4 regions of the Martinezella sp. CNPSo 3959 genome follow, and region 3 is predicted to be linked to each of the others. Evidence: predicted binding sites of a transcription regulator. Region 3 holds the regulator's gene; each other region holds the start of a gene.

Region 1 (4,211 bases), on a different contig from region 3:
GCCAAGTCCGGCCTGCAGGCAGATCTCGACAAGCTCGGCTTCAACCTGGTCGGCTTCGGCTGCACCACCTGCATCGGCAACTCCGGCCCGCTGCCGGCGCCGATCTCCAAGACGATCAATGACAAGGGCCTGATCGTATCCGGCGTCCTCTCCGGTAACCGCAACTTCGAAGGCCGCATCTCGCCCGACGTCCAGGCGAACTATCTCGCTTCGCCGCCGCTCGTCGTCGCCTACGCGCTCGCCGGCTCGGTGCAGCTCGACCTGACGAAGGAGCCGATCGGCGAAGACCAGAATGGCAAGCCTGTCTATCTGAAGGACATCTGGCCGACCTCGCACGAGGTTCAGGAGTTCATCCAGAAGTACGTCACCCGCGAGCTCTACGAGAGCAAGTATGCCGACGTCTTCAAGGGCGACGCCAACTGGCAGGCCGTGCAGGTTCCTCCGGGCCAGACCTATGCCTGGGACGACAACTCGACCTATGTGCAGAACCCACCTTACTTTGTGGGCATGGGCAAGAAGGGCGCCGGCGTTTCCGACATCAAGGGCGCTCGCGTTCTCGGCCTGTTCGGCGACAAGATCACCACCGACCACATTTCTCCGGCCGGTTCGATCAAGGCTGCCTCGCCGGCCGGTTCCTACCTCATCGGCCATGGCGTCGGCGTTGCTGACTTCAACCAGTACGGCACGCGCCGCGGCAATCATGAAGTCATGATGCGCGGCACCTTCGCCAACATCCGCATTCGCAACCACATGCTCGGCCCGAACGGCAAGGAAGGTGGCTACACCATCCACTATCCGTCCAAGGAAGAGACGTCGATCTACGATGCGGCCATGCAGTACAAGGCCGAGGGCGTTCCGCTCGTCATCTTCGCGGGCGTCGAATACGGCAACGGCTCGTCGCGCGACTGGGCAGCCAAGGGCACGAACCTGCTCGGCGTGCGCGCAGTGATCGCCCAGTCCTTCGAGCGCATCCACCGTTCGAACCTCGTCGGCATGGGCGTCATCCCCTTCGTCTTCGAGGAAGGCACCACCTGGGCAAGCCTCGGCCTGAAGGGCGACGAACTGGTCACGATCGAAGGCCTGGAAAACATCAAGCCGCGCGAGCGTAAGATCGCCAAGATCACCTATGGCGACGGCTCCGTGAAGGATGTTCCGATCATCTGCCGCATCGATACGCTGGATGAGGTCGTCTACGTCAACAATGGCGGCATCTTGCAGACGGTTCTGCGCGATCTCGCTGCCTGATAGGCATTCAACACTGTTATTGGAGGCCGCCGGAAAACTCTTCCGGCGGCCTCTTGTTTTTCACGGTGATGTGTACGGCGAGACTTCCGCTCACTCCGGCCTCACCCCATCGTGACTTTGCGTCATCGCGTTAAACTATTATCTCTTGTTTCAGATTTTTCGGGCTTGATGTGGCCTGGTCGCCCCAAGAAGCACGAGTTTTGCAGAGCCCGTATAGGCAGACGGCGCTCGAGATTGGATGCAGAGGTAGAGATAGAAATGCGCCTTCGATTTTTGGTTCCACTTCTGGCAGGCATCGCGCTGGCAAGTTCGCTGCATGCGCAGGAGGCTCCGAAGATCAAGGGCGTCGTCGAACTCTTCACTTCGCAGGGCTGCGCGTCCTGTCCCCCCGCCGACGCGGTCTTTCGCAAGCTGATCCATCAGGGCAATGTCGTGGCACTTGCCTACCATGTCGACTATTGGAATTACCTCGGCTGGAACGACACCATGGCGTCCAAGGACAATACGGCGCGCCAGTATGCCTATGCCCGGACGATGGGCCGCAGCGGGGTTTATACGCCACAGGCGATCGTCAATGGCAGGGACCATATGAACGGCGCCGATCTCAGTGGCATCAACGTCAAGCTCGACGAGTTTGAGCGCCTTGGCGAGGGTCTGACGGTTCCGGTCAGTGCCGCCATGAAGGGCGACGAGCTGGAGATCAAGATCGGAGCCGGGCAGGGCAAGGCCAATGTGGTTGCCGTCTATTTCGACAAGGAGCAGATGGTGGCACCTAAGGGCGGCGAAAATACCGGCCAGCAGATTGCCTATATGCATGCCGTCTCCGATGTCGAGACGGTGGGCATGTGGGACGGCAAGGCTATGAGCCTCGTATTGCCCTCTACCGTGCTCGATAAAGCCGGCCGGCGAGGCCTCGCGATTCTGCTGCAGGCATCGACGCCTGCGGGCGATCCGGCCGCCATCCTGGGGGCGACTGTCTTGACCGTGGGCTCGGACGGCTGAGCGGTTTTTCAGCTTCCATTTCTGCTGGGACCGAAAAGGCTTCCTATTTTGGCTGGCGCCCAAAAAAGGGGGACTGTATTTCGGCTAGCGCCGAAAAGAGGCGGTGCCCGGCGAGGACGCATTCGGGGCTGGGGTTTAATCGATGCGCCCCGGCCGGGCCGTTTGACGCGGCGGCGCCAAACGGTTCCCTATACTTCTTGTAAATTGGGCGTCGTTTTGGCTGAAATGCGGCGCTGACGAGGTGCTTTCACAGCTGGGAAAGAAATTGTGAGCCGCCAGCCGTCTTGCAATTTGATGTGGCTGAGGCAAACTGTCATTCTCCTGTCATGAGATAGCCCCTGGGGGATTGATGACTGATCAGCCGGATTTGAGACACGGTGAAAGCCGTTCCGTCGAAACCAATTCATCCGTCGTCGTTGATCTCAGAGAATACAAACAGAGCAAGGACCCGCTGCCGGTGACGTTTCATCGCCGGGAGCTGGATGCGATTCTCTGGATCTATGGCCGCATGGTCGGCGAGGGCGAGTGGCGCGACTACGCCATCGATCATTTGAAGGACAAGGCGGTTTTCTCCGTCTTCAAGCGCTCCGGCGAGATGCCGCTCTTCCGCATCGAAAAGAATCCGAAGCTTTCGGCCAAGCAGGGTGCCTTCTCCGTCGTCAATACCAACGGCATGATCCTGAAACGCGGCCATGAGCTGAGCCAAGTGTTGAAGGTTTTCGACAAGCAGCTGAAGCTGGTGGAGAAGTAGTTTCGCTTCATTGGCTATGTGCTGGTGGATAGTGCGGTACCCCCCTCTGTCCCTTCAGGACATCTCCCCCACAAGGGGAGATTGGTAACTTGTGGTACGCGCCTACCCAAAGTGAAGATCGATGCTACAGAAACGTCAGGCCTTTGGCTTAAAAAGATGTGCCGCAAACTCCCGACGATCTCCCAACTTGTGGGGGAGATGTCAGCGAAGCTGACAGAGGGGTATCTAGAGGTACGGCATATGCAAAACTGGCGTTACCCACCAAACAACGTCCCCGGATAAACCGACGGATCCGGATCGGTTTCCGTGCCGTCCCCGAGCGCTTTCTGCATCAGCATTGTATCCAGCCATCGGCCGTGCTTGTAGCCGGTGCCTTTCAACAGGCCGGTCTCGGTGAAGCCTGCGGCGCGGTGTACGGCGATGGAGGCGGGATGGGCGCCGCCGATGACGGCGATCATCTGGCGGAAGCCAAGCGTCTGGCAGCTTTCGACGAGCGCATCGAGCAGCAATCGGCCAATGCCGCGCCCTCGGGCCTCCGGCGCCAGGTAGATCGAGTCCTCCACCATCCAACGATAGGCTGGCCGCGTGCGGAAGGATGAGGCGTAGGCATAGCCGAGGAACGCGCCGGCATCGTCTTCCGCAACGAGATAGGGATAACCCTTGTCACGGATCGCCTCGAACCTGGCCGTCATTTCCTCTTGGTTCGGCGGCGTGATTTCGTAGCTTGCCGTGCCGTTGAGGACGGAATCTCTGTAGATGGCGGTGATATGGGGAAGGTCGTCTGAGGTTGCACTGCGGAGGCTGACGGACATTGCTTCTATTGCCTGATCTGCGGATTTGTGACGGCAGCTATCAAATCGCAGGGTGTGTGCCCAAGCAAACAAAAAAGGCGGCTGAAGCCGCCTTTTCGTATCTCATTTCACGCTGCGATTAACGGCGGTTGCCCATAAATTGCAGCAGGAACATGAACAGGTTGATGAAGTCCAGGTAGAGCGACAGGGCGCCCATGATCGCCTTGCGGCCAGCCACCGTCGCATCATCGGCGGTGTAGTACATTTCCTTGATCCGCTGCGTATCGTAGGCGGTGAGGCCTGCGAAGATCAGGACGCCGATCACGGAGATGGCGAACTGCAGGGCGGACGAAGCCAGGAAGATGTTGACGAGCGTCGCGATGATCAGGCCGAAGAGACCCATCATCAGGAACGAGCCCATC
Region 2 (4,211 bases), on a different contig from region 3:
TTTATCCAGATAATTCTGACAAGCCGGCCTAATTCGTGGCCGGCTTTATCACATCCATGATCCGCTTCAGCAGGATTTGCGGCCGATAGTCCGCCCAGGTCGGCGTCAGCCCCATCCGCACGACGACGAGATTGGCGGACGGGACGATTGCGACCGTTTGGCCGTCATGACCGGTCATCCAAAATGCATCCGCGGGCAGACCGAATTGGGCGTTCGAGCCGCCAGGGCCCGCAAGCCAGGCCTGAACCTGCGAGTAAACGCCCTCGGAAGCCTTCGTCGGCGTGCGCATGGCGCCGACGAACCCCTCCGGCAACAAACGGTGCCCATTCCAGACCCCGTCCTGTAGCAGAAACATGCCGAAGCGCGCCCAATCCCGGGCATTGGCATAGAGATAGGAACTGCCGACGAAGGTGCCGCGCTCGTCGGCCTCGAAAACAGCGCTATACATTCCGAGTGGTCCGAAGAGCGCTTCGCGCGGATACGAGATGGCAGCGCTCAGATTGGGCAGCCGGTTCATCCACAGGCGAGAAAGCAGCGCGGCCGTGCCACTGGAATAGCTGAAACGCTCGCCCGGCGCTGCCAGCTGACGCGCATTGGCTGCTAGGCTCGTCACATCCGCGTCGAGATAGAGCATGCGCGTTACATCCGATACGGTGCCATAGGATTCGTTAAACGCAAGCCCGCTTTCCATGGCGAGAAGATCGCTGAGCTTGATGTCCTTACGCGAGTCGGCGCTCCATTGCGGCAGAAGATTCTGATCGTCGAAGGACATGCGCCCGGCCAGCATGAGACGGCCGATAATCGCGGCATTCACCGTCTTGGTCATCGACCAGCCGATCAGCGGCGTTGCCTTGCTGAAGCCATCGCCATAGGTCTCGGCGACAATACGGCCATCCTTGACCACGACGATCGCGCGCATGGCTGGCCCGGCAAGATCCGGATTCGATACGACATCGGCAAGCCTCCTCCCCACGTCACCCTGACCGAGGTCTACCGTATCTCCATCCGGCCAAACCGCATCGTTCTTCGGCGCCTTCACCTTGTTGAGGAAGACGGCGCTGCGAGCCGTTTGCAGATCGCCGTCCGGCACCAGCGCACAGCCAAGCGCACCGCGATAAAGCGCACGGTTCGGCGCGAACAATCCCAGGAAACGGGCCGTCACCACGCCCTCGTCCCGATCGACATAGACGCGAATGAGCTTCAATGCCGGATTGCCGGGAGCCTGGACATCCTCCTCCATCACCTTGTCCGGGTCCCGCTTGGCCACGAACGTATTGGAGCAGACGATCTTTGCCGCGTAGCCATCGCCGACCTTCAGCAATTCCGGCGGATAAAGAGAGAGCCAAACGGCTCCGCCGGCGACAATGATCAGCAGCAGAACAATAAGAGCCCCGATCACTCTCGATATCAAACGCATGTCACATACTCTCCAGAAAGGTAGGCGGAGACAATCAGGAAACGCAGCAAGATGAAAGATCTACGATGATCAGGGCTCCTTAAATATGTGCAAGGATGCCTTGCAGCTGGATCTGCCAACAGCCCGCGTCATCAGACTGTAGCATTGCCGGGTTACACGCCCTGAACTTCACAAATCGGTGACAAGACTCAGATGACGGAATTCGCCCCGGATGCCGGTCTCCAAAAGAACCGGAAACTCAAGGACGCTCTGCTTCAGCACAAGGCACTGTCTAAGGCAGGCCTTTCCGAGCGCTTGTTCGGCATGTTGTTTTCCGGTCTTGTCTATCCGCAGATTTGGGAAGATCCGGATATCGATATGGAGGCGATGGAGCTGGAAGCGCATCATCGCATCGTCACCATCGGTTCGGGCGGCTGCAACATGCTCGCCTACCTCTCGCAAAATCCTGCATCCATCGATGTTGTCGATCTCAATCGCCACCACATCGCACTGAACAAGCTGAAGCTAGCTGCCTTCCGCCTGCTTCCCGGCCATGCGGACCTGGTGCGTTTCTTCGGAACGGCGAATTCTGCGGGCAATAGCCAGGCTTACGACCAGTTCATCGCGCCGCGCCTCGACACGGCCACGGCTGACTACTGGGATGGTCGCGATCTCTATGGCCGCCGCCGCATCACGGTCTTCAACCGCAATATCTACAAGACCGGCCTTCTCGGCCGGTTTATCGGCGCTGCCCATATACTGGCACGCTTGCACGGCGTTCGCCTCCAAAAGATGACTGAAGCCCGTACCATGCGCGAGCAGCGTCAGTTCTTTGAGGAAGAAATTGCTCCGATCTTTGACAAACCGGCGGTTCGCTGGCTGCTCGGCCGCAAGAGCTCGCTCTTTGGCCTCGGCATCCCGCCGCAGCAATATGACGAGCTTGCGAGCCTGGCGGGCGACGATTCCATTTCCGCCGTGCTGAAACACCGGCTCGAAAAGCTCGCCTGTCATTTTCCGATGCGCGACAATTACTTTGCCTGGCAGGCATTCTCTCGGCGCTACGCTGCCCAGCACCAAGGCCCTCTGCCCACCTATCTCAAGCCGGAACACTATGAGGCGATCCGTGCCAATGCCGATCGTGTGAGCGTCCATCACGCCAATTTCACCGAGCTTCTCGCTTCGAAGCCGGCAGCTTCGCGCGATCGCTATATCCTCCTCGATGCGCAGGACTGGATGACCGACGAGCAGCTCAATGGCCTCTGGGCGGAGATCACCCGGACGGCGCGCGAAGGCGCCCGCGTCATCTTCCGCACGGCCGCCGAAAAGAGCATCATCGAAGGCCGCCTTTCTCCAGCGATCCGCGATCAGTGGGTCTATTTCGAAGAGCGTTCGCAGGAACTCAATGTTCGTGATCGCTCGGCCATCTATGGCGGCTTCCACATCTACGGGAAAAAAGCGTGAGCCAGGCGGATACAGGCATAGAAACCAGCGAGAACAATCACGCCAAGCTGATGGACGGCATGTACCGTTATCAGCGTCACATCTATGACCTGACCCGCAAATATTACCTATTCGGCCGCGATCGCACGATCGAACAGCTGAATGTCCCCGTCGGCGGCTCGCTTCTGGAAGTGGGCTGCGGCACCGGCCGCAATATGCTGCTCGCCTATCGGCGCTTCCCCTCCGCCCGCCTCTACGGCCTCGACATCTCGCAGGAAATGCTGATCTCGGCCCGCAATAATTTCCGCGGCCTGAAACAGATGCCGGATTTTCGCGTCGCCGATGCCACCGCTTTCTCGCCCGACGATTTCGGCACCGAGGGCTTCGACCGTGTCATGATCTCCTACGCGCTGTCGATGATCCCGGACTGGAAAAATGCCGTCGACGCATCGCTCGACGCAGTCGCACCGGGCGGCGAGCTTCACATCGTCGATTTCGGCCAGCAGGAAGGATTGCCGGGCTGGTTCCGTGCCATGCTCAAAGGCTGGCTGAAGAAATTCCACGTCACTCCCCGCGCCGATCTTTTGACCGTGCTCGAAGAGAAGGCTGCGGTGCGGGGCATGTCGGTGAAAACCGAAAAGATCGGCCGTGGCTACGCCTGGCGGGCCGTAGCGACCCGGTGCGGCGCCTGAGCGGCGACAGATTCCAGCGCAAAATCCGGCCTCGGAAGGCGCAAGCATAAGAATTTGCTTGAAGATAACGCATTTTTTACGTTGATATGGTGAATAAAGTGGCAAGACCAGCTGGCAACGGTATGGTCTGCCGCTCTTTCGGATTCTCGGGGACCACATTACGGAAGCCAAGTCTTGGGGCAGCAAGATCACTCGGGCCATAACAGGATATCTATGCGCCGGCTTCTGGCATGCCTACTGCCGCTCGCTCTTGCCTTGACCGGCTGCACAACGGGCTATGACGCCCTCTCGACGGCGGCCCTTCCCAAGACCAGATTTGCCGACACGAAACCGCAGGACTTCGGCCGCGATCATCCGCAGCGCCATCCCATCCATGGCATCGATATTTCCAAATGGCAGGGCGATATCGATTGGAAAGCCGTCAAGGGCTCGGGCGTCGCCTTCGTCTTCATCAAGGCGACAGAGGGCAAGGACCGGATCGACCCTCGCTTCACCGAGTATTGGAATGAAGCGAGTGCTGCCGGACTTCTGCATGCGCCCTATCATTTCTTCTATTTCTGCTCGACGGCCGACGAGCAGGCCGATTGGTTCATCCGCAACGTGCCGAAGGATGCCATGGCGCTTCCGCCCGTCGTCGACGTCGAATGGAACCCGGGCTCCCCCACCTGCAAGACCAGACCGGC
Region 3 (4,211 bases):
TCGGGATGCCCCTTGGCGAACTGATAGCGCCGCGCAGTCTTGATGGCGCACTCCAGCGCCTCCGCGCCCGAATTGGTGAAGAACACCTTGTCGGCGAAGGTCACCTCCGTCAGCCGCTTCGACAGCTTCTCCTGGCCGGGCACCTCATAGAGGTTGGACAGGTGCCAGACCTTGTCGGCCTGCGCCTTCAGCTCGGCGACAAGATGGGGATGAGCATGACCGAGCGAATTGACCGCGACGCCGGCTGCGAAATCGAGGTAGCGTTCGCCATTCTCAGTGACCAGCCAGACGCCCTCGCCTCGCTCGAACCGCAGCGGAGCGCGCAAGTAGGTGTCGTAAAGCGGCGTGGTCTCGGCCATGGCCATATCTCCTGATCACAACTTTAAGGACCGATCGCTTCCATTTGATGAAACGGGTCCGAAAAAATCAAAAATGCCGCCTTGCGGCGGCTTGGGCACTATTGATGTTTTGCACCGCGATGTCAACAAAACTGCCGTTTTAGCAGGTGCGAGAAAACGCTTGCCGGCAAAAGAGATGCATCGGGCGGCGCCTATGGCAGAAATGCCACGCCCGGACAGCAAGTTGGGGAAAACCTCGAAATCGATTCCTCAAGATTCCCGCGACTCTTGTCACGGAGTCAGCCTCACACTAGGTTAAAAACCAATTGCTAGACTGCATGCGGCGGAACTAGTCACCACAATTTTAGAGCGTTTCGCGCCTCGATACCATGCGAGGCAATGGTGAGGGATTCTGCCATCGGAAACGCGACAGCGGAGACAGGGCATGAATTGGACAGACGAACGCGTCGAGAAGCTGAAAAAGCTATGGTCCGAAGGATTGAGCGCCAGCCAGATCGCTGCGCAGCTCGGTGGCGTGAGCCGTAATGCCGTTATCGGCAAGGTACATCGCCTGAACCTCCCCGGCCGAGCGAAGGCGGGCGGCACGACAACCGCAGCGCGCACGCCGAAGCGAAGCGCAGCGGCACCTCGCGCTGCGACCTACGGATCGCGCGTTGCTACCCGCACGGTGGTTGCCCGCCAGCAGGGCGCAACCATGCTGAAGGAAGAGATCGAGATCGATTCCGTCAATGAAATCCAGTATCGCCCGGCATCGAACGTCGTCGTTCCGATCTCCCGCCGCCTCGGCCTGACGGAACTGACGGAGCGCACCTGCAAGTGGCCGGTCGGCGATCCGCTGAAGGACGATTTCCATTTCTGCGGCAACGAAAGCCCAGATTCATCGCCTTACTGCACCTACCATCAGCGCCTGGCCTACCAGCCGGTGCATGAACGCCGTCGGCCAGCGCAACCACGCGGCTGAGACGCGCCATCGATGAGATAAAAGAAACGGGCCCTTGGGGCCTGTTTTCTGTTTCCGCCGCTATGTTGAATGCCTGATCGGGGATACCCGATCAGGCCTCCATGGAGTAGCCCGCGCCGCGAACGGTGCGGATGACATCCTGCATATTGGAGAAATTGAGCGCCTTGCGCAGGCGGCCGACATGGACGTCGACCGTGCGTTCGTCGACGTAGATATCGTGACCCCATACGCCGTCCAGCAGCTGCGAACGCGAGAAGACGCGGCCCGGCGAGGACATCAGGAACTCCAGCAGGCGGAATTCCGTGGGCCCCAGCCGCACTTCGCGGCTCTTGCGGTGGACGCGATGGGTTTCGCGATCCAGCTCGATATCGCCGCAGCGCAGCACCGTGGAGAGAACCTCCGGGCGGGCACGCCGCAGCATCGCCTTGACGCGGGCCATCAGCTCCGGCGTCGAGAACGGCTTGACGACATAATCGTCCGCGCCGGTCGAAAGCCCGCGCACGCGCTCGCTTTCCTCGCCGCGCGCCGTCAGCATGATGATCGGCAGACGCTCCGTCTCCGGCCGCATACGCAGCCGGCGGCAGAGCTCGATGCCGGACACGCCGGGGAGCATCCAGTCGAGGATCAGGAGATCGGGGATGCGCTCCTGGAGACGCAGCTCGGCCTCATCGCCTCTGAGGATCGTGTCTACCTCGAAGCCTTCGGCCTCAAGATTGTAGCGCAGCAGAACGCTGAGCGCTTCCTCGTCTTCTACAACAGCAACTCTCGGAACCATGCGCCTATGGTCTCCTTTCTTCGCTTTCGGATTATTCCGTCACTGCGCCGACGGTATTGGCGGTATCGTCCTTCGGGCGCTCGCCTTCCGGCTGCGCGCCCGTCGCCATGTAATAGATCGTCTCGGCGATGTTGGTGGCATGATCGCCGATGCGCTCGATGTTCTTGGCGCAGAAAAGAAGATGCGTGCAGGTGGTGATGTTGCGCGGATCTTCCATCATGTAGGTCAGCATCTCGCGAAAGAGCGAGGTGTACATGGCGTCGATTTCCTCGTCGCGTTCGCGGATCGACACGGCCTTGTCCGGCGAGCGGGTCGCGTAGACATCCAGAACTTCCTTGAGCTGGCTCAGCGCCAGTTCGGAGAGATGCTCGATGCCGCGAGCGAGACGGCGCGGGACACCGGTGCCCTGGACGGCGATGACGCGCTTTGCGGTGTTCTTGCCGAGATCGCCGACGCGCTCCAGATCGGAGGCGATGCGGATCGAGCCCATGATTTCACGCAGGTCAGCCGCCATCGGCTGACGGCGGGCGATGGTGACGATCGCCTTGTCGCCGACTTCGCGCTCGGCATGATCGAGAACGACGTCGTCGGAGATGACCTTCTGGGCCAGGGCAGTGTCGCTGTTGACCAGCGCGCGTACGCTGTCGCTAACCATCTGCTCTGCCAGGCCGCCCATTTCAGCAATGCGGCGCGTCAGGAACTTCAGGTCTTCGTCATAGGCAGAGAGAATGTGAGTGGAGACCATTTTTCTATCCTCAAGGTGAACTGTGTGAAATGAGCCGCGCGCCTGACATCATCAACCAAAACGGCCCATGATGTAATCCTGCGTGCGGAAATCGTCGGGATTGGTGAACATCTTATCGGTGTCGTTCTCCTCGACCAGGTGGCCGAGATGGAACATTGCGGTACGCTGCGAGACGCGGGCTGCCTGCTGCATGGAGTGCGTCACGATGACGATGGTGAAATTCTCCCGCAGTTCGTGGATGAGATCCTCAACCTTGGCGGTTGCGATGGGGTCGAGCGCCGAGCATGGCTCGTCCATCAGGATGACTTCCGGACTGACCGCGACGGCGCGGGCGATGCACAGACGCTGCTGCTGACCGCCGGACAGGCTCGTGCCGGCATCATGGAGCCGATCCTTCACCTCGCCCCAGAGACCGGCCTTCTGAAGACTGCGCTCGACGATATGCTCGAGATCGGCCTTTGAGCGATGCAGGCCATGGATGCGCGGGCCGTAGGCGACGTTCTCATAGATGGACTTCGGAAACGGGTTGGGCTTCTGGAAGACCATGCCGACGCGGGCGCGCAACTCCACCACGTCGATGCTGTCGTCGTAGACATCCTGATCGTCGAGCGTGATCTTGCCGGTGACGCGGCAGGTCTCGATCGTATCGTTCATGCGATTGAGGCAGCGCAGGAAGGTGGACTTGCCGCAACCGGAAGGGCCGATCAAAGCCGTAACCGTATTCGCGCGGATCTTCAAATTGACGTCAAAGAGCGCCCGCTTGTCGCCGTAGAACACAGAAACGTCCTGGCCGATCATCTTGTAGGGGATCGTCATCATCTTCCTGGACAATGCTTTTTCGCTGGCGGCTTCCGTCATCATGTTCATTTCGTGCGCCCTCCCTTACCAGCGCCGCTCAAAGCGGCGGCGCAGCAGGATGGCGCCGATGTTCATCGCGACGAGGAAGAAGAGAAGCACGATGATGGCACCCGACGTCCTTTCGACAAAGGCCCGCTCGGCTTCGCTCGCCCACATGTAGATCTGCACCGGCAGCGCCGTCGAAGGTTCGAGCGGCGATGCCGGATAGTTGGCGACGAAAGCGACCATGCCGATCAGAAGCAGCGGCGCAGTCTCGCCAAGCGCGTGCGCAAGCCCGAGGATCGTGCCCGTCAGAATGCCCGGCATCGCAAGCGGCAACACGTGATGGAAGACCATCTGCATGCGCGATGCACCAAGACCGAGCGCCGCGCTGCGGATCGACGGCGGTACGGCCCGCAGCGCCGAGCGTGTGGCGATAATGATCATCGGCAGCGTCATCAGGCTCAGCACGAGACCGCCGACCAGCGAGGCAGAGCGTGGCAGTCCCATCATGTTGATGAAGACCGAGAGACC
Region 4 (4,211 bases), on a different contig from region 3:
TCAGCTGATCGAGCGTGGCGAGCGATTTTGCCGCAACCGTCGGATAGATCGTGTTCGGACGAAGGGCGATGATGATCTTGATATTCTTCGTATGCGCCGCAACCGTTGCGCCGATGGTAAAGGGGTCGAAGGACGCGCTGTCATAGGGAATGAGGGTGTAGTTAAAGCCATAATCATCGAGCGAACGGGCATAGCGCTCTAGGAATTGCGGGTCGAGCGCGGGGTTTTCCAGAGGATTGAGCTCGGTCGAGGCATTCGGAAAGGTGACGCTGATGAATTCGGTCGGCATATCGATGTCCTATGGTTTCCTTCATCGGATTTGGACAGAATGCTAGCGTGACCCTCCGGCCTCAGAAAGACAGGTCGTTCTTTTTCTACTAAATTTGTAGAATATTCGTGCTTAGGATGTCTTCAATCCTGAAGGCACAGTTCTATCCGACCCAATTCGTCATCCAATAGGTGAGTGCGGAGATAGCAGCCGCAGCCGGAAGCGTTATTACCCATGCGATGACAATATTGCCCGCCAATCCCCAGCGGACTGCGGAGACGCGCCGGGCAGCCCCGACGCCGATGATAGCGCCCGTGATCGTATGGGTCGTCGAGACTGGGATGCCGAGCCATGTCGCGGCAAACAGGGTCAAAGCACCACCCGTCTCGGCACAGAAACCCTGCATTGGGTTGAGCCTGGTAATCTTCGAACCCATCGTATGCACGATCCGCCAGCCGCCAAACAGCGTCCCGAGCGCCATCGCGGACTGACAGGACAATACGACCCAGAGGGGGACATGGAACTCCGCTCCGGTATGCCCCTGGGAATAGAGCAGAACGGCGATGATCCCCATCGTCTTCTGAGCGTCGTTTCCGCCATGACCGAGGGAATAGAGGGAGGCGGAGACAAATTGCAGCACACGGAAGGTGCTGTCGACGGCGAAGGGCGTCTGGCGAATGAATATCCAAGTCACGCACAGCACGAGGAAAAGCGCGAGAACGAAGCCCAGTAACGGAGACATGACGATGGCGCCGGCCGTCTTCAGCAAGCCCGACCAAACAATGGCGCCCATGCCGATTTTAGCCAGCCCGGCGCCGACGAGGCCACCGACCAGTGCATGCGACGAACTCGATGGAATGCCGAAAACCCAGGTCACGATGTTCCAGACGATCGCTCCCATCAGGGCGGCGAAGATGACTTGTGGCGTGACGATATTGGGATCGATGATGCCAGTGCCGAGGGTTTCGGCAACGTGAAGCCCAAAGAACAGGAAGGCGATAAAATTGAAGAATGCAGCCCATAGCACCGCATATTGCGGCCGCAGAACCCGTGTCGAGACGATGGTAGCAATGGAATTGGCGGCATCGTGCAGCCCGTTCAAAAAGTCGAAGAACAAGGCCACCGCGATGAGACCCGCCAGCAGCGGAAAAGCGAGGGTGGCCTCCATCAGACGTTCTCGATCACAATGCCGCTGATTTCATTGGCGACATCTTCGAACCGATCGACAACCTTCTCCAGCTCACCATAAATCTCGCTGCCGATGATGTAGGCCATGGGGTTCGTTGCGCCATGGCGGCGAAAGAGATCCTTCAGCCCCTGCTCATGGAGTTCATCGGAACGCTCTTCGACAGCAACGATTTCTTCCGTGAGCGCGCTGAGGCGGGAGGAATTAGCACTCATACGATCGAGAAGAGGAATTGCATCAGCCACCAGTTTTGCCGCCTGAACGATCGCGCCGCCCATTTCCTGCATGCCGGGATCGAAGCTATCCTGCTCGAACAGGCGGATTGTCTTGACCGTCTTGTGCATCATGTCGATGGCATCGTCCATCGACATGATGAGATCCTTGATATCGCCACGGTCAAAAGGCGTGATGAAGCTGCGCCGCACCGCAAGCAAAACTTCGCGCGTGATGTCATCGGCCTCGTTCTCAAGTTCGACGATGCGTTTGCAGTGCTGCTCGGTATCTTTGCCGCTCAGCAGTTCGTTAAGGGCTTCTGCGGCGCTGACGATTGTACGGGAATGCCGCCCGAATAGATCGAAAAAGCGATCTTCCCGGGGCATCAATTTACGGAACCAGTTCACTCTCGGCGCTCCGAACGTGTGTTGTCATAAATCCGTCATAAATGATGGAGGCCACCATGAAAAGCCAATGTGCCCGCGAAACCACGGTCTTCGACAGTCTCGCAAGAGTTGGGATGCCCATAGAGGTGCCACACCGAGACCTGGGCGATACGTAAGAACCGTATAAAGCGAGTCAAAATCGCCATGCGCTTCTATCGGCTTCTCCAACAAAACAAGGACAACAGGGAACAATGACCGCCAGGTCCCGTTTGTTTCCTGTCGTCGACATGGAGTCCGCTGATGAGTGCGCGTGCGCAATGGAAAGGATATCTGAAGTTTGGGGAGGTCGGCTGCGCTGTTGCGCTTTATACGGCAGTTTCCACTTCCGAGCGAATTTCCTTTCACACGCTGAACCGCGCAACCGGCAATCGCGTCCGACGGGAATTCATAGATGTCGCGAGCGGAAAGCCGGTGTCGCGCGAGGATCAGGTCAAAGGCTACGAACTCAACAAGGACGATTACATCGTTCTTGAGCCTGAGGAAATCGCCGCGGCGGTGCCGGAAAGCGACAAGGTCTTGCAGATAAAGGCCTTCATGGCATGCGACGACATCGATGACGTCTATTTCGACCGTCCGTATTATCTCGCCCCTTCCACTCCTGCGAGCGAAGAGGCATTCGCACTGATCCGCGACGGAATGCGCAAGAAGCAGGTCGCTGCCATTGCCCAAACCGTTCTGTTTCGCCGCCTGCGAACCGTCATGATCCGTGCCCACGGCAAAGGGCTGATCGCGACGGTATTGAATTTCGACTACGAGGTTCGCTCGGCAAAAGAAGCCTTCGAGGATGTGCCCGATATGAAAATAAAGGGCGAAATGCTCGATCTCGCCAAGCACATCATCACCACCAAGAAAGGCAAATTCGATCCCAGCGAATTCGACGACCGCTATGAGGCCGCGCTTGCAGAACTGGTAAAGGCCAAGATCGAGGGCAAGAAGATCCCGCAACGCAAGCCGGCAAAGGTCGCCAAGGTGACCGATCTCATGGAGGCTCTGCGCCAGAGCGCCGGCATGAGTGGCCAAGGTAAGGCAAGCGCAAAGGAACCCGCTAGAAAACCGGGCGCGACCTCCCGCAAGACGGTAAAATCGCGAACAAAATCTTCTTCGCGGCCGCAACGCAAGGCGAGCTGACAATGGCATTGGAGATCTACAACCGCAAACGCGACTTCAGCAAGACGACCGAGCCGAGAGGGCGAGCCGGCAGAAAAAAGATCGCAGTATCCGGCAACAGCTACGTCATTCAGAAACACGATGCGCGCCGGCTCCACTATGATTTTCGCCTCGAATTGGACGGTGTTTTGAAGAGCTGGGCCGTGACCAAAGGGCCGAGCCTAATAGCCGGAGAAAAACGGCTCGCGGTGCAGACCGAAGATCACCCGCTGGAGTATGGTGATTTCGAAGGCACGATCCCCAAGGGGGAATATGGCGGCGGAACTGTCATCGTCTGGGACAGCGGCTCTTGGACACCGCTTGGCGATCCCCACAAGGGCCTTGCGAAGGGACATCTGGAATTCGAGCTCCACGGAAAGAAACTCGGCGGCCGGTGGCATCTGATCCGCATGGCGGGGAAGCCACGCGAGAAACGGGAAAACTGGCTGCTGATCAAAGGCGAAGACGAGGCGGCGCGCCCGGAAGGCGCTGCCGATATTCTCGAGGAACGACCGGAATCGGCAAAAACGGGGCGTGTCATAGACGAAGTCGAGAACGAAAAGCCGGGCTGGTCCTCGAAGACGGGGAAGATCCGTCGCAGGAGCGTCCGAAAGAAGGATGATGCCGCCAAGGGGGAAGCCGGCGAAACCGCAACGCCAACGGACGCAACGCCCGTTGATCCCTCGTCTTTGAAGGGCGCACGGAAGGCCACTCTGCCATCCTTCGTCGAACCTGCTTTGGCGACATTGGTATCCAAGCCACCTTCAGGCTCCCGGTGGCTTCACGAAATCAAATTCGATGGCTATCGGCTCGAGGTCCGCATCGAGGCAGGCCGCATCAAGCTGCTCACGCGCAGCGGCCTCGACTGGAGCCAGAAATTCGGCAGGGAGATTGTCAGCGCCTTCCGGGCTCTCCCCGTCGGCACCGCAATCATCGATGGCGAGCTGGTCGT

Evidence for each region. Region 3 encodes PhoB, which activates phosphate uptake and scavenging genes when phosphate is short. Its sites were predicted from a motif close to TGTCATNNANCTGTCAT; they were not measured.
Region 1: a site for PhoB is predicted at 2,559-2,575, ahead of AC13RE_RS20790 (DUF2794 domain-containing protein). Genes of this name have one in related genera too.
Region 2: a site for PhoB is predicted at 1,544-1,560, ahead of AC13RE_RS04090 (BtaA family protein). Genes of this name have one in related genera too.
Region 4: a site for PhoB is predicted at 2,097-2,113, ahead of AC13RE_RS10750 (DUF47 family protein). Genes of this name have one in related genera too.

What each region holds. Positions count from the first base shown of each region.
Region 1 covers NZ_JBXSOV010000010.1:193,386-197,596, reverse strand. Annotated here, with positions in the region: gene acnA (aconitate hydratase AcnA) at 1-1,245, shown strand, start outside; gene AC13RE_RS20795 (DUF1223 domain-containing protein) at 1,504-2,247, shown strand; gene AC13RE_RS20790 (DUF2794 domain-containing protein) at 2,597-2,998, shown strand; gene AC13RE_RS20785 (GNAT family N-acetyltransferase) at 3,253-3,810, opposite strand; gene AC13RE_RS20780 (Bax inhibitor-1/YccA family protein) at 3,929-4,211, opposite strand, start outside.
Region 2 covers NZ_JBXSOV010000001.1:808,928-813,138, forward strand. Annotated here, with positions in the region: gene AC13RE_RS04085 (serine hydrolase domain-containing protein) at 29-1,417, opposite strand; gene AC13RE_RS04090 (BtaA family protein) at 1,610-2,857, shown strand; gene AC13RE_RS04095 (class I SAM-dependent methyltransferase) at 2,908-3,528, shown strand; gene AC13RE_RS04100 (glycoside hydrolase family 25 protein) at 3,742-4,211, shown strand, end outside.
Region 3 covers NZ_JBXSOV010000004.1:28,098-32,308, reverse strand. Annotated here, with positions in the region: gene AC13RE_RS12595 (aspartate aminotransferase family protein) at 1-359, opposite strand, end outside; gene AC13RE_RS12590 (GcrA family cell cycle regulator) at 784-1,320, shown strand; gene phoB (phosphate regulon transcriptional regulator PhoB) at 1,412-2,095, opposite strand; gene phoU (phosphate signaling complex protein PhoU) at 2,127-2,840, opposite strand; gene pstB (phosphate ABC transporter ATP-binding protein PstB) at 2,892-3,707, opposite strand; gene pstA (phosphate ABC transporter permease PstA) at 3,723-4,211, opposite strand, start outside.
Region 4 covers NZ_JBXSOV010000003.1:20,466-24,676, forward strand. Annotated here, with positions in the region: gene AC13RE_RS10740 (LLM class flavin-dependent oxidoreductase) at 1-289, opposite strand, end outside; gene AC13RE_RS10745 (inorganic phosphate transporter) at 432-1,436, opposite strand; gene AC13RE_RS10750 (DUF47 family protein) at 1,436-2,053, opposite strand; gene ku (non-homologous end joining protein Ku) at 2,354-3,241, shown strand; gene ligD (DNA ligase D) at 3,244-4,211, shown strand, end outside.